DNA from 4 places in the Arthrobacter sp. AOP36-A1-22 genome. Region 1 is predicted to be linked to each of the others. Evidence: riboswitches for the same ligand, from Rfam matches in the RefSeq annotation. Region 1 holds a riboswitch; each other region holds the start of a gene.
What was found. A riboswitch is a leader RNA that binds a small molecule or an ion and turns the genes downstream of it on or off. The one in region 1 is predicted to bind thiamine pyrophosphate.
Positions count from the first base shown of each region.

Region 2: linked by a shared signal. The riboswitch ahead of thiC (phosphomethylpyrimidine synthase ThiC) and the one ahead of ACT3S2_RS03020 (3-oxoacyl-ACP reductase) in region 1 are both predicted to bind thiamine pyrophosphate.
Region 3: linked by a shared signal. The riboswitch ahead of ACT3S2_RS14335 (thiamine phosphate synthase) and the one ahead of ACT3S2_RS03020 (3-oxoacyl-ACP reductase) in region 1 are both predicted to bind thiamine pyrophosphate.
Region 4: linked by a shared signal. The riboswitch ahead of ACT3S2_RS10160 (ECF transporter S component) and the one ahead of ACT3S2_RS03020 (3-oxoacyl-ACP reductase) in region 1 are both predicted to bind thiamine pyrophosphate.

Region 1 is NZ_JBQSWX010000003.1:99,136-102,336, forward strand. Features, by position in the region: gene ACT3S2_RS03010 (ABC transporter ATP-binding protein) at 1-590, opposite strand, end outside; gene ACT3S2_RS03015 (ECF transporter S component) at 587-1,219, opposite strand; TPP riboswitch at 1,254-1,363, opposite strand; TPP riboswitch at 1,421-1,516, shown strand; gene ACT3S2_RS03020 (3-oxoacyl-ACP reductase) at 1,841-2,605, shown strand; gene ACT3S2_RS03025 (LLM class flavin-dependent oxidoreductase) at 2,608-3,201, shown strand, end outside.
Region 2 is NZ_JBQSWX010000005.1:130,327-133,527, forward strand. Features, by position in the region: gene thiC (phosphomethylpyrimidine synthase ThiC) at 1-1,231, opposite strand, end outside; TPP riboswitch at 1,228-1,335, opposite strand; gene ACT3S2_RS04955 (globin domain-containing protein) at 1,423-2,604, opposite strand; gene ACT3S2_RS04960 (RrF2 family transcriptional regulator) at 2,693-3,133, opposite strand; gene ACT3S2_RS04965 (hypothetical protein) at 3,159-3,201, opposite strand, start outside.
Region 3 is NZ_JBQSWX010000030.1:14,791-17,991, forward strand. Features, by position in the region: gene ACT3S2_RS14325 (glycine betaine ABC transporter substrate-binding protein) at 1-97, shown strand, start outside; gene ACT3S2_RS14330 (aldehyde dehydrogenase family protein) at 203-1,642, opposite strand; TPP riboswitch at 1,722-1,822, shown strand; gene ACT3S2_RS14335 (thiamine phosphate synthase) at 1,879-2,553, shown strand; gene thiD (bifunctional hydroxymethylpyrimidine kinase/phosphomethylpyrimidine kinase) at 2,550-3,201, shown strand, end outside.
Region 4 is NZ_JBQSWX010000015.1:26,071-29,271, forward strand. Features, by position in the region: gene ACT3S2_RS10155 (ATP-binding cassette domain-containing protein) at 1-1,012, opposite strand, end outside; gene ACT3S2_RS10160 (ECF transporter S component) at 1,017-1,637, opposite strand; TPP riboswitch at 1,691-1,817, opposite strand; gene ACT3S2_RS10165 (DUF4235 domain-containing protein) at 1,887-2,156, shown strand; gene mnhG (monovalent cation/H(+) antiporter subunit G) at 2,163-2,561, opposite strand; gene ACT3S2_RS10175 (monovalent cation/H+ antiporter complex subunit F) at 2,558-2,824, opposite strand; gene ACT3S2_RS10180 (Na+/H+ antiporter subunit E) at 2,821-3,201, opposite strand, start outside.

The sequences.
Region 1 (3,201 bases):
GTTTCCACGGCCCGGTCGATGGCCCGGCGCACCGAGGAGATGCCCTCGGCGTCGAGCATCGAGGTGGGTTCGTCGAGCAACAGCACCGGGGGCTCCGCGACCAGGCTGGCCGCCAGGGCCACCCGTTGGCCTTCACCGCCGGAGAGCTGCCGGGTGGATCTGCCTCGCAGCCCGGTTCCGTTGATGTGTTCCAGCGCCGCGTCGATCAGGGCGTCGATCCGGGGTGGGGCCACCGCATGGTTTTCCAGTGGAAGGGCGATCTCCCGGTCCACATCGGGCATGCACATCGCCGATTCGGGGTCCTGGGCCAGGACGCCCACGGTCCGGGAGAGCTCGGCAACACTGCTGTGGGCGGTGTCCTGGCCGGCTACGAGGACCCGGCCGGTGGTGCGGGCCGCCACCGAATGCGGGATGACCCCGGTCATCAGCTGCAGCAACGTGGATTTCCCGGCCCCCGAGGGGCCCAGGATGATGACCTGCTCCCCGGCGTCCAGGCCCAGCGACACCTCCTGCAGCACCGGTGCCGCCCGCCGGGGGTAGTGCACCGTGGCCTCCTGAAGCGCGATCACCGCCGCGCCCACCGGTTTCATGCTCCCCCGGTGGTGGGCAGATCGCGTCCGATGGCGTAGTTGTCCACCACGCCGGTCTTCGCCAGGGCGTTGACCGTCCGGCGGGCCAGCAGCCCGCCGAGGATGAGACCGGACAGCAGTTGGACGACGAGCCGGATGACGAAGAAGTCCTGCCCGTACCATCCGAAGCGGAAGGCCGAGACGGCGAAGGCCAGCCCGGCCCCGAGCAGCCCCGAGCAGGCGTACACGCCCCAGCTGAAGGACCGGTATCGGCGCAGGGCGAAGGGCAGTTCGCTGCCCAGACCCTGGATGGCGGCCACGAGGAAGAGCATCGGACCCGCCGTTGAACCGAGGAAAACGACTTCCACCCCGCCGGCGATGACCTCGGCCAGGATCCCGGCGCCGGGGCGTCTGATGACGGCGACGGCGATCGGGGCGACGATCAGCCACCCGCCGAAGAGTAGATGCGAGGAGAGGTCCCCGAACGGGCCCATCAGCAGGGTCAGCCCGGCCGATGCCTGGACCAGGGCCCAGTAGAGGAACCCGAAGACGACCCCCAGGACCACGATGAGCACCAGGTCCTTGAGGTCGAAGGAAAAGCGTCCCCGCGCCGGTACTGGCGTGGTGGATGGCGGCGTTGTCGAGTGCACTGTCGTGCCCCTTCCGTTGAGTGAACAGGGCACGGGATTCAGAGTTTTGCCTCCCTGCGCTGGCATGACCCAGATCAGGTTCGACGGTCGAAGCTTGATCAGCTTCCTCTCAGCCCGGCTCACCGGACTCCCGTGTTCAGCACAGACTGTACACGGGGACACGAAGTTGTCGAATCGCCACGTCACGTGTGTAGGCTGTGGTGCAGTGACACGGGGTGCCACGATTTCCTGGCTGAGAGAACACCCGTTGAACCTGATCTAGTTCGAACTAGCGAAGGGATGTTGCAGGTGTTTCTCCACCTAGACCCCCATTTTGGAAGGTCCTGCCGGACCGCTGCCCCACTGCCCGGTACCAGCTTGTCCCGGTTGCGTCCGCCCTGGCGTCCGGCGGCTTGTCCAGGACCCGCCCGGCCAGGCGTTTAGCGTCTGCCCACCAGCTGCACCGCAACCAAGAATCCTGCCCGAAGCCTGCTCTCCGCCGTCGGGCAGGACAGCACGTGAACGATGCTGCCCACAGTGCTTGCCGCGCCATTCCCTACTCTCCCCGGGCGACTCCGCCTCCGGGGCCCCCTCGCCATTTCCACCACCCCCTGCCCTCGGCAGCCATGAAAGTGAGACCAGATGAACCTCTCCGACCAGCTTGTCCTCGTCACCGGAGGCGCCCGCGGTCTGGGCCGTCACATCGTGACGGCCTTCGCCGGGCAAGGCGCCCGCGTCATCATCAACTACCGGCAATCCGCCCAGGCCGCCCAGGAGCTCGCCTCCACCCTAGGGCCCGACCGCGCCCTGGCCGTCCAGGCGGATGTCACCGATCCGGCACAGGTCGCCACCATGCTCGAGACCGCCCAGGCCCATTTCGGTTCCCCCGTGACCACCGTGGTGAACAACGCGTTGGCCGATTTCTCCTTCAACGGCGAGGCCCGCTCCTCGGCCGCAGACATTGGGTGGGAGGAGTTCACCACCCAGTTCTCCGGCAGTGTCCGCGGCGCCCTGAACACCGCCCAGGCCGCCCTGCCGGGAATGCGTGAACACGGCTTCGGGCGGATCATCAACATCGGCACCAACCTCTTCCAAAACCCGGTGGTCCCGTACCACGACTACACCGCCTCCAAGGCCGCCCTGTTGGCGCTGACCCGCACACTCGCCGCCGATCTGGGCCAACACGAGGTCTCGGTGAACATGGTCTCCGGCGGCCTGCTGCGGACCACCGATGCCAGCGCCGCCACCCCCGAGGAGGTCTTCGACTTCATCGCCTCCTCCACCCCCTTGCGCAAGGTGACCACCCCCGCCGAATTCGCCGACGCCATCCTGTTCTTCGCCTCCCCCTGGGCCCGTGCGGTCACCGGACAGAACCTGGTGGTCGACGGCGGACTGGTGATGAACTAGAGATGAGCGCACACACCACCGACACGGCACCACGCCAACTGCATTTCAACGCCTTCCTCAACGCCTGCGGGCACCACCAGGCCGCCTGGCGCCACCCGGGCTCAGCGGTCGAACAGCTGGGGGACATCGACCACTACGAACGCCTGGCCCAAACCGCCGAACGTGGCCTGTTCGACGCGGTGTTCTTCGCCGATGGGCATTCGGCAGGGAATCCGTCAGTGGGTCCACGGTGGTTCTTCGAACCGTTGACGGTCCTGGCCGCCATGGCACGGAACACCAGCCGCATCGGGCTGATCTCCACCGTCTCCACCACCTTCTACACCCCGTACCACGCGGCACGGATGCTCGCGTCGCTGGACCACATCAGCGCCGGGCGCATCGGGTGGAACGTGGTGACCTCGATGTTCGACGCCGAGGCACGCAACCACTCAATGGATGCCATGCCGGCCAGCCCCGAGCGTTATGCCCGGGCGGCCGAGTTCATCGACGTCGCGCTGGGACTATGGGATTCCTGGGCCGACGACGCCGTGTTGGCCGACAGGGAAGGGCTTTTCGCCGATCCCGAGAAAGTCAGACCCATCAACCACGACGGCGAG
Region 2 (3,201 bases), on a different contig from region 1:
CCCCGTCGCAGAGCTCCTGCTGACGCTCGACGTTCTCGCGGACCAGATGCAGCGGGATATGTCCGGGTCCTTCCACCATCACCTGCACGTCGAACTGCCAGGCCCTGCGGGTCAACTCGGCCAGGGTATCGAGCTCAGCGAACTGGGCGGCGTCGTTGGCATCGGCCAGGGAGCCGGGGCGCAGCCCGTCACCGAGGGAGAAGGCGACGTCGTAGCGGGCGAAAATGGCGCAGAGCTCGTCGTAATGGGTGTAGAGGAAGTTCTCCTGGTGGTGGGCCAGGCACCACCCGGCCATGATCGATCCACCGCGGGAGACGATGCCGGTGACCCGGTCGGCGCTCAAGGGCACATGGCGCAGCAGCACCCCGGCATGAATGGTCATGTAGTCCACGCCCTGTTCGCATTGCTCGATGACGGTGTCGCGGAAGATCTCCCAGGTCAGTTTCGATGCATCCCCATCGACCTTCTCCAGCGCCTGGTAGATCGGCACGGTGCCGATGGGCACCGGGGAATTGCGGATCAGCCATTCGCGGGTGGTGTGGATGTCATCGCCGGTGGACAGGTCCATCACCGTATCGGCGCCCCATTGGGTGGCCCAGGTGAGCTTGTCGACCTCCTGGGCGATCGAGGAGGTGATGGCCGAGTTGCCGATGTTGGCGTTGATCTTGACCAGGAAGGCCTTGCCGATGATCATCGGCTCGGATTCGGGATGGTTGATGTTCACCGGGATGATCGCCCGTCCGGCGGCGACTTCGCGGCGGACCAATTCGACGTCGCAGTTCTCGCGCAGCGCCACATAGCGCATCTCGTCGGTGAGGGTGCCCTGTCGGGCGTAATGCATCTGCGTGACGGTACGCCCCTGGTGCGAGCGCCTCGGTACCGGGGTCGTGCCGCTCCATTCTGCCGAGGCGGCCCCGCGACGCACGGCGGACCGGCCGTCGTCGTGCAGGGTGCGTTGGCGACCGGTGTATTCGGCGGTGTCACCCCGGGCGGTGATCCATCGGGTGCGCGGACGCGGGAGGCCGACGGTCGGTTCGGAGCCCGGACCGGCGGTCCGATACGCCAGATGGGGCTCGTTGGCGCTGCCGTCGGGGGAATCCGCCAGGCAGATCGCGGTGACCGGGACCCGCAGGCCGTGTTCCGGATCCTCGATCCACTGCAACCGGTGCTGTGGGTGCTGTTCCCACGCGGTGGCGGACGGGGTGGTGGGTTTTACTGTGGAATCGCTCATTTGAGCCCTCAACTTCCTACGCCGGCATGACCCGGACAGGTTCGACGGTCGCGAGCGGTGGCAGCTCGATCTCAGCCCCTCCTGGGGCACCCGTGTGGACGTTGCGAGCGTAACGGAGCGGCCCGCGATCTGGCTAATCCAGTTCGCGGGCCGCTCCGGTGTGGCGCCCCTCCGGGGCAGCGGGCTCGTGCCTAGGCGGCAAGCCAGAGGTCGGGACCGAAGACCTCGTAGTGGATGTTCCGCGGGGCCACGCCGGCGGCGATGGCCTGGCTGCGCACCGCACGCATGAATGGCAGCGGACCGCAGAGGTACATCCGGGCATCCTCGGGCAGCTCGACGCCGGTCAGGTTCATGAACCCCTCGACGGCCTGCAGGTCCGCGGTGGTGCCGGTGGTGTCCTCGAGCCACAGGCGCATCTCGACGTTGGGCAGCTGCTCCACGGCGGCGAGCATCTGGTCCTTCAGCGCCCAGTTCGATTCCATGGCCTCGGCGTGGAGCACCAGCACCTGGCGGTCCGACCCGGTGGAGACCAGCGACTGCAGGGCCGAGGCGCTCGGGGTGCACCCGATGCCGGCGGTGGCGATGATGATCGGCCCGCCCTCCATGTCCAGGGTGATGTCACCGTAGGGGTTGGACAGTTCCACGACGTCGCCGACCTCGAGATTGCGGTGCATGAAGGGGGAGACCTCCCCGCCTTCATCCAGCTTGGTGGTCAACACCCGCTCGGTGGTGGATTCGACGTTGTCGGAGAGGGAGTACCGGCGGCACTGGCGCAGCCCGTCGGCCAGCGGCACGCGGATGCTCACGAACTGGCCGGGCTTGGCCACCGTGACGGCGGTGTCATCGGCCGGCTCGAAGCGGAACGTCATGCAATCCTGGCCGGAAGCCTCCGTGGAGGTGACCTTCCATGGGGCGTAGATCCGGTCGTTGGCCTGTTCGGCGTAGAGGCCCTTTTCGATCTTGACCAGGGCGTCGGCCATCAGCCAGTAGACCTCGGACCAGGCGGCGACGACCTCTTCGGTGGCTGCTTCGCCCAGATCCTCGGCGATGGCCGCGAACAGGTGGTCGAAGACGATCTGGTACTGGTCGGGCTGGATGCCCAGCGACGTGTGCTTATGGGCGATGCGGGACAGCACTGATTCGGGCAGCGATTCGGGGTGTTCGATCAGGTGGGAGGCGAAGGCGGCAATGCTGCCGGCCAGGGCCTGTTGCTGGGCTCCGTTCTTCTGGTTGGCGCGACTGAACAAGCCGTCCAGGAGTTCAGGACGTGCCGCAAACATCCCGGCATAGAACTTCTTGGTGATCTCACCGATCCGTTCGCCAATCACGGGAAGTGTCGCCTGGACGACGGGGCGGGACGTTTCTGAGAGCATCGAATCTCCTCGAGGTCGAATTACTTGCGTCTGATCCGCAAGTATTATGATACATTTCTACACCTTGTAGAAAACTGGGGCAAATCGGCTATCGCGAGATGGGAAAAGGAAGGGTGACCAGCGCCGGGGAGGACGCCAGATCGCGGATCGACCAGTGGTCCAGCTCCTGGTAGAAGGCCTCCTGGGCGCGCGCCAGGGCTGTGCGGAGCCGGCAACCGGCGATCAATGGGCAGGCGGCCGTGCCGTCGTCGGTGGTGCACTGGGCGAGATCGCCCTGCCCCTCGAGGCTGCGCAGCAACGTGCCGGCGCCGAGGGACAGCCCCGATTCGTTGATCTGCACGCCACCGGTGCGCCCGCGTTTGACGTCGATGTGTTTCAACTGGCCGAGCTTGTGCACGGCCTTGGAGACCTGGTTGTAGGGGATGTCGATTGCCTCGGCGATCTCCCGGGTCCTCAGCAGGGGATCGGACCGGGCGGCGAGCAGCATCAGGATGCGCAGGCACACATCGGAAAAGGCGTTGATCTTCATGATGTCGACGCCCGGTCCCCACGGATCAGGCCCAGATCCTCAAATCAGCTGGTTCGGGGGTGGGCTCC
Region 3 (3,201 bases), on a different contig from region 1:
CATGTTCAACGACACGGACACCGATGACTACGGACCGATCGTCGACAAGTGGATCTCCGAGAACCAGGACTACGTGGATTCGCTGACCGAGAAGTAGCCACGATCCATCGGCAGGTGCCATGGCACCGACCGTAGCGAAGGGCCCGGACCGCATTGAATGCGGTCCGGGCCCTTCGTCTGTCGGGGCACTCGGCCGGGCGGATCAGCCGATCGAACGCATGATCTTCCGCTTGGCCCAGCCGAAGGGCGGGTAGACGGCCCGCAACGTATCGAGCATCGCGGTCTTGGACAGCACCGGACGTTGCTGGCTGAAGGTATCGAACCCGAATTTGCCGTGGTAGTTCCCCGTCCCCGAGGCCCCCACCCCGCCGAAGGGCAGCGCGGGGACCGCCAGGTGCATGCTGCACACATTATGGGCGATCGCCCCGGCCCGCACCTGGTCCTCGAAGGAGGTGTGCAGGCGCGGGCGTTCGCTGAACAGGTAGGCGGCCAGCGGTGAGGGGCGGGAGTTGATGAACCGCACCGCATCATCGAAGCGGTCGACCTGGATGATCGGCAGGATCGGACCGAAAATCTCCTCCGTCATCACCGGGGCCGCCGGGTCGACGTCAGCCAGGACCGTGGGGGCGATGTACCTCGCCTCCGCGTCGCTGGTCCCCCCGGCCACCACCCGTCCCTGCCCCAGATAGGATTCCAGACGTTCGAAGTGCGAGGCGTTGATGATCCGCCCATAGTCCTTGCTGCCCGAGGGGTCCTTCCCATAGAACGCGCCGATGGCCTTGGGCAGCTGCTTTTCCAGTTCGGCCGCCGCCGTGGCCCCGACCGCCAGGACGTAGTCCGGGGCGACACAGGTCTGTCCGGCATTCATGAACTTCCCGTGGGCCAACCGCCGGGCGATGGCGGGGAAGTTCCCGTCGGCGACCACCGCCGGACTCTTCCCGCCCAGTTCCAGGGTCACCGGGGTCAGCGTTTCCGCCGCGGCCCGGGCCACGATCTTCCCGACCCGTTCGCCTCCGGTGTAGAAGATGTGGTCGAAGTCCATCTCCAGAAGTTCGCTCGTCGTCTCCGCGGCACCCTCCAGGACCGCGACAGCGCGCCGATCCAGGTACTGCGGGATGAGGGCGGCCATGACCGCCGAGGTGGCCGGAGCCAGTTCGGAGGGTTTGAGGATCACCGTGTTCCCTGCCGCCAGGGCACCGACCAGCGGGCCGAGCAGCAACAGGACCGGATAGTTCCAGGGGGCGATCACCAGGACCATGCCCAACGGACGCGCCTGGACGCGGGCCGACGCCGGTTGCAGCGACAGCGGGACCTTCACCGCCTCATCCGCCATCCAGTCGCCCAGGTGCAACAGGGCATGATCGATTTCGGCCTTCACCCGATCCAGTTCGGTCAGCCGGGATTCGGCCGCCGGTTTACCCAGATCCGTCATCAACGCGTCACATAGGGTCTGTTCTTGATCCTGGATCAGCCGTTCGAGTGCCTTGAGCTGGGCGCTGCGGAACCTGCGGGGGTGGGCCAGCCGGGAGTCGGCGGCATCACGCAGCCGGCGGGCCGCGGTGGCCGGGAGTTCGGCGTCGGGGCCCGCCGGCACGACGGGCGCGGAAACTGCTGGGGGACGGGAACGTCGGTTCATGGCCATGGGTACGACACTAACGTGGACACCGCCGGCGGGGCAGCCGGTGGGTTTGCCGCCCCCAGTGGGGGACTGTAGGCTCACGATCACTGACACGGGGTGTCCGCCACCGGCGCGGACTGAGAGCACACCCGGCAAGAACCTGATCTAGTTCGTACTAGCGGAGGGATGTCGCCCATGCACCAACATGCGCCCACCTTGGCCCATTCACCCACCGACTGCTTTGTTGAGGCGGTGCTCGCATGAGCGCGCCGGTTCCCGGAAGCGGGATCTACCTCGTCGCCAACTCCACCAGCACGGCCGGACGGCCCTTGGCCACCATCGTGGCCGAGGCCGTCGCCGCGAGGGTCGGGACCATCCAGCTGCGCTGCAAGGACCTGTCCGCCCGCGAATTCCTGGCCGAGGCGGCCGCCTGCGCCGAACACACCGCGGGCCGGGCCCTGCTGCTGCTCAACGACCGGGTGGACGTCTACCTGGCGGCCCGTGCGGCAGGGATCCGCGTGGACGGGGTCCATATCGGCCAGAAGGACCTGCCCGCCGAACTCGTCCGGTCCCTCATCGGACCCGATGCCGTGCTGGGGCTCAGCGCCAGCACCGAGGACCACTTCGCGGCAGTAGCGGAACTGCCGGCAGGCACCATCGACTATCTGGGCACCGGGGCCGTCCGGGCCACGCCCACCAAGAAGGACCACCCGACCCCGCTGGGGTTCCCCGGCCTGGCCTCGTTGATCTCCCGGGCCCCGCTGCCCTGCGTGGCGATCGGCGGGCTGGGCTCCGGCGACGCCGCGGACGCGCACACCGCCGGGGCCATCGGCATGGCCGTCGTGCGGGCCATCTGCTCCGCCGCCGAACCCCGGGACTCTGCTGCCGCCCTGGTTCAGGAATGGACCCGGGCAGCACGAACGGAGACCGCATGAGCGCCCCGAACACCCCCAACATCCTGTCCATCGCCGGGGCCGACCCCTCCGGCGGGGCCGGGATCCAGGCCGACCTGAAATCGATTGCCGCCTGCGGTGGCTACGGGATGGCGGCGATCACCGCACTGACCGCCCAGAACACCCGGGGGGTCACCGGGGTCCATACCCCTCCGGCGGAATTCCTCACCCGGCAACTTGAGACGGTCGCCGCCGATATCCGGATCGATGCGGTGAAGATCGGCATGCTGGCCTCCGCCGAGGTCATCGAAGCCACCACCGCCTGGCTGGGTACCCGCCCGGGCACCACCGTCGTGGTGGACCCGGTGCTGATCTCCACGTCCGGGGACCGCTTATTGGAGCACGACGCCGAGGAGGCCCTGCGTCGGCTGCTCCCGTGGGCCGATGTCCTGACCCCGAACACCGCGGAATTGGCGGCACTGCTCGAGGAGCCGGTCGGCACCCGATGGGACGACGTCCTGGACCAGGCAGCCCGGCTCGCGAGGCGGTATTCTGTCCTGGTCCTGGCCAAGGGCGGCCACCTCACCGGCAGCCGGTGCCCGGATGCCCTCGTGGGCCCCGACGGCGTCATGGCTGCCGTGGAGGGTGACCGCATCGACACCCCGAACACCCATGGGACCGGGTGCTCGC
Region 4 (3,201 bases), on a different contig from region 1:
GCAGCCCGGCCAGGGTCAACGCCAGTGTTGATTTGCCCGCCCCGTTGGCCCCGGTGATGCACAGCGCCTGCCCGGCGTCGATCCGCAGGTCAAGACCCGATACGGCGGCAGGACCCTGGGCCGTTCTGGACACGGCCAACCCCCGTCCCCTCAACAGGCCGGCGGCCGGTGCTGCCGGCTTCAGCCGGGCCGGCAGCACGGGAGTGTGGCCGGGAACCCAGACCCCGGCGTCGATGAGCCGGTCCCGGATGGGTCCGGGGGCGAAGAGCCGGGCCGGTGTGCCCTGGTAGGCGATGCCGCCGCCGGGCTCCAGGACGATCACGCGGTCCACGGCGTCGGCCCAGGCCGCCAGCCGGTGTTCGACGATGATCATCGTCGCCCCGCTGGCGCCCACGGCGTCGATCACTGCGTCACGGACCTCCAGCACCCCCTCGGGGTCGAGGTTCGCGGTGGGTTCGTCCAGCAGGACCAGTCCCGGGCGCATGGCCAGGATCCCGGCCAGGGCCAGTCGTTGCTTCTGTCCCCCCGACAGGGAGGAGGTGGGGTGGTCCAGGGGCAGGCTGAGCCCGACGGCGTGCAGGGATTCGATGACGCGGGGCCAGATCAGTTCCGGATCCACCGAAAGGTTTTCCGCCCCGAAGGCGACGTCGTCCCCCACCCGGGCCTGGACGATCTGGGTCTCGGGGTCCTGCTGCATCAGCCCGGTCCGGCCGTGGGCGGCCGCGGCGGGTCGGCCATCGATGAGCAGTTCCCCTGCGGAGGCGTTGTCCTCATCGTCCTGCAACACCCCGGCCAGGGCATGCATGAGGGTCGATTTACCGGCCCCAGACGGGCCGACGAGCAACACCTTCTCCCCGGCGTCGATGTCCAGGTCCAGCCCCAGCACGGCGGGCTCCTCGCGTCCGGCATGCTGCCATCCCCAACCGCTGGCCCTGACCGCCGCCGCGCGGACGTCGCCGACCCCGGTGGCCGGTGAAGGGCCCCGGGCCCCGGTCGGTGCATCATGTGTCATCGGTTCAACCCAGGACCCGTTCCTGGGCGGCCTTCCGCGACGCCATCGAGGACAAGGCCCCGGTTCGCGACAGGGCCCGGGTCAGTGCCCAGGATCCCAATCCGGCGATGACCAGGCCCGAAATGGCCATGAACACCACATAGGCCAGTTTCATGCTCTCGGTGTAGTCGGGGAACCAGGAGAAGACGAAGGCGTCGTTCACTCCACCGAAGATCCCGGTCAGCAGCCCGGCGAACAGCGCCACCGGCAGCGACCAGCGGCGGTAGAGCAGCACGGCGAAGACGATTTCGGCGCCGAGGCCCTGGATGATCCCCGAGGCCCAGACCGTCCAGCCGTATTCGGAGCCCAGGAGCGAGGAAACGACCGCGGCTACCATCTCGCAGAACAGTGCGGCCCCTGGTTTGCGGATGATCAGTGCCCCCAGGACGGCGGGGAAGAGCCACATTCCGGCCAGCAGGGCGGATGAGGGCGGGAAGGCCACGAAGATGAAGTCGAAGGCGTGGTGGGTGGTGTTCCAGGCCCAGAAGATCACCCCGGAGGCCACGGCGATGACGGAGGCGACGACGATGTCCACGACGCGCCAGGTGTAACGGGCGGTCGGTGCCGCCGAGAGGGTGCTGCTCATGTGGTGTTCCTCCTTGGGTCCAAGGAGGGGAGGACCCCGCGGCGGTTCCGCGGGTCCTGAGATTCTCGACTCCCTTCGCCGGTACGAGCCGGAGCAGGTTCGAGGGTCTGCGGTGTTCCGCACTCTCAGCGTCGAAGATTCCGGCCGTGGCCGGTCGGCGACGCTCCCCTGTCGTAGGTGATTCAGTAGGGCCGAGTCTACAGCGCGTTATGCTGGGCAGGTAATCACCTACCGACGGGAGAATCGTTCGTGAACGCATTATTGAAGATCGTCGGCGCGGTCGTGTCGATCGGCGTCGGCTTCGTCGGCGGCAAGCTCGTGGACACCATCTGGTACAAGGTCACCGGAGAGAACCCCCCGAAGCCGAACGACAAGGAAGCCCAGGCCGAGGCATCGATGCGTCATGCGCTCGGGTTCGCTGTGGTCTCCGCCGTGGTGTCCGCAGTGATCCAGGTCCTGACCAACCGTGGCACGCAGCGGGCCATTGCCCGCTTCAACCACACGGCCGACGAGGTCTGATCCTCGTCAGCGGCCTTCGTCCAGGCGGCGCTGGGCCTCGGAGACCACTTCATTGAGGTCGTCGAGGACCAGCGTCTCCTGTTTGAGGTGCCGGGTCCGGTAGCCGGCACGACCGACCATATGGGCGGTCACCGGGGCGGTGAGCAGCTGGAAGAACCAGGCCAGCACCAGTATCGGCACCGCGGACCAGGCCCTGATCTGCAGGGCGACGGAGAGCAGCATCAGGAACAATCCCAGGACCTGCGGTTTCGTGGCCGCGTGCATGCGGGAGAAGAGGTCCGGGAAACGCAGCAGGCCGATGCCTGCGGCCACGGACAGCAGAGCCCCGGAGACCATGCTGATCACCACGATCCAGTCCAGGACCTGGTCCAGCGTCCCGCCCTCGGTCAGTCCAAGCACGATCATTGCCCCCTCCGATCGGTGACGTAGCGGGCGATGGTGACCGAACCGATGAAGGCCACCAGCGACCCGACGACGATGAACACGATGTGGTTCAGATGCCGGTTCACGACCATGTCCACGCAGAGTCCGCACAGGATGATGATCAACAGGACGTCCAGGGCCAGAGTCCGGTCCAGGATCGACGGGCCCCTGGCCAACCGGATCAGTGCCATGACGGCGCCAAGCGCCAGGGCGACCCCGGCGATCCAGGCAGCGACGATGATCATGGGTGCTCCTTCATCGATCGGTTCGCTCGTGCTGCGGGGTCGGGGCCTGCGGGGCCCTCGGCGTCCAGGGCCGCCAGTTCCTCCCGGCTGCCCATCATCCGGATGATCCTCGCTTCGATGGACCTGACCTGCCGCCGGAAGTCCTCGGCCTCCTGGACGGTGTTGATGTCCAGCACGTGCAGGTAAAGCGTGGAGGTCGTCCGGTCGATCTCCACGACGAAGGACCCCGGGATGAGGGTCAGCACATGCCCCAGGACCGTGGCCATGAGGTCTTCCTGGCTGCGCATGCGGATGCCGATGACCGCGTTGCGCACCTTCGGCCCGCGCCGGAGGACCACGAGCACCACCTGGATGCTCGCCCGCACGATTTCACGCAG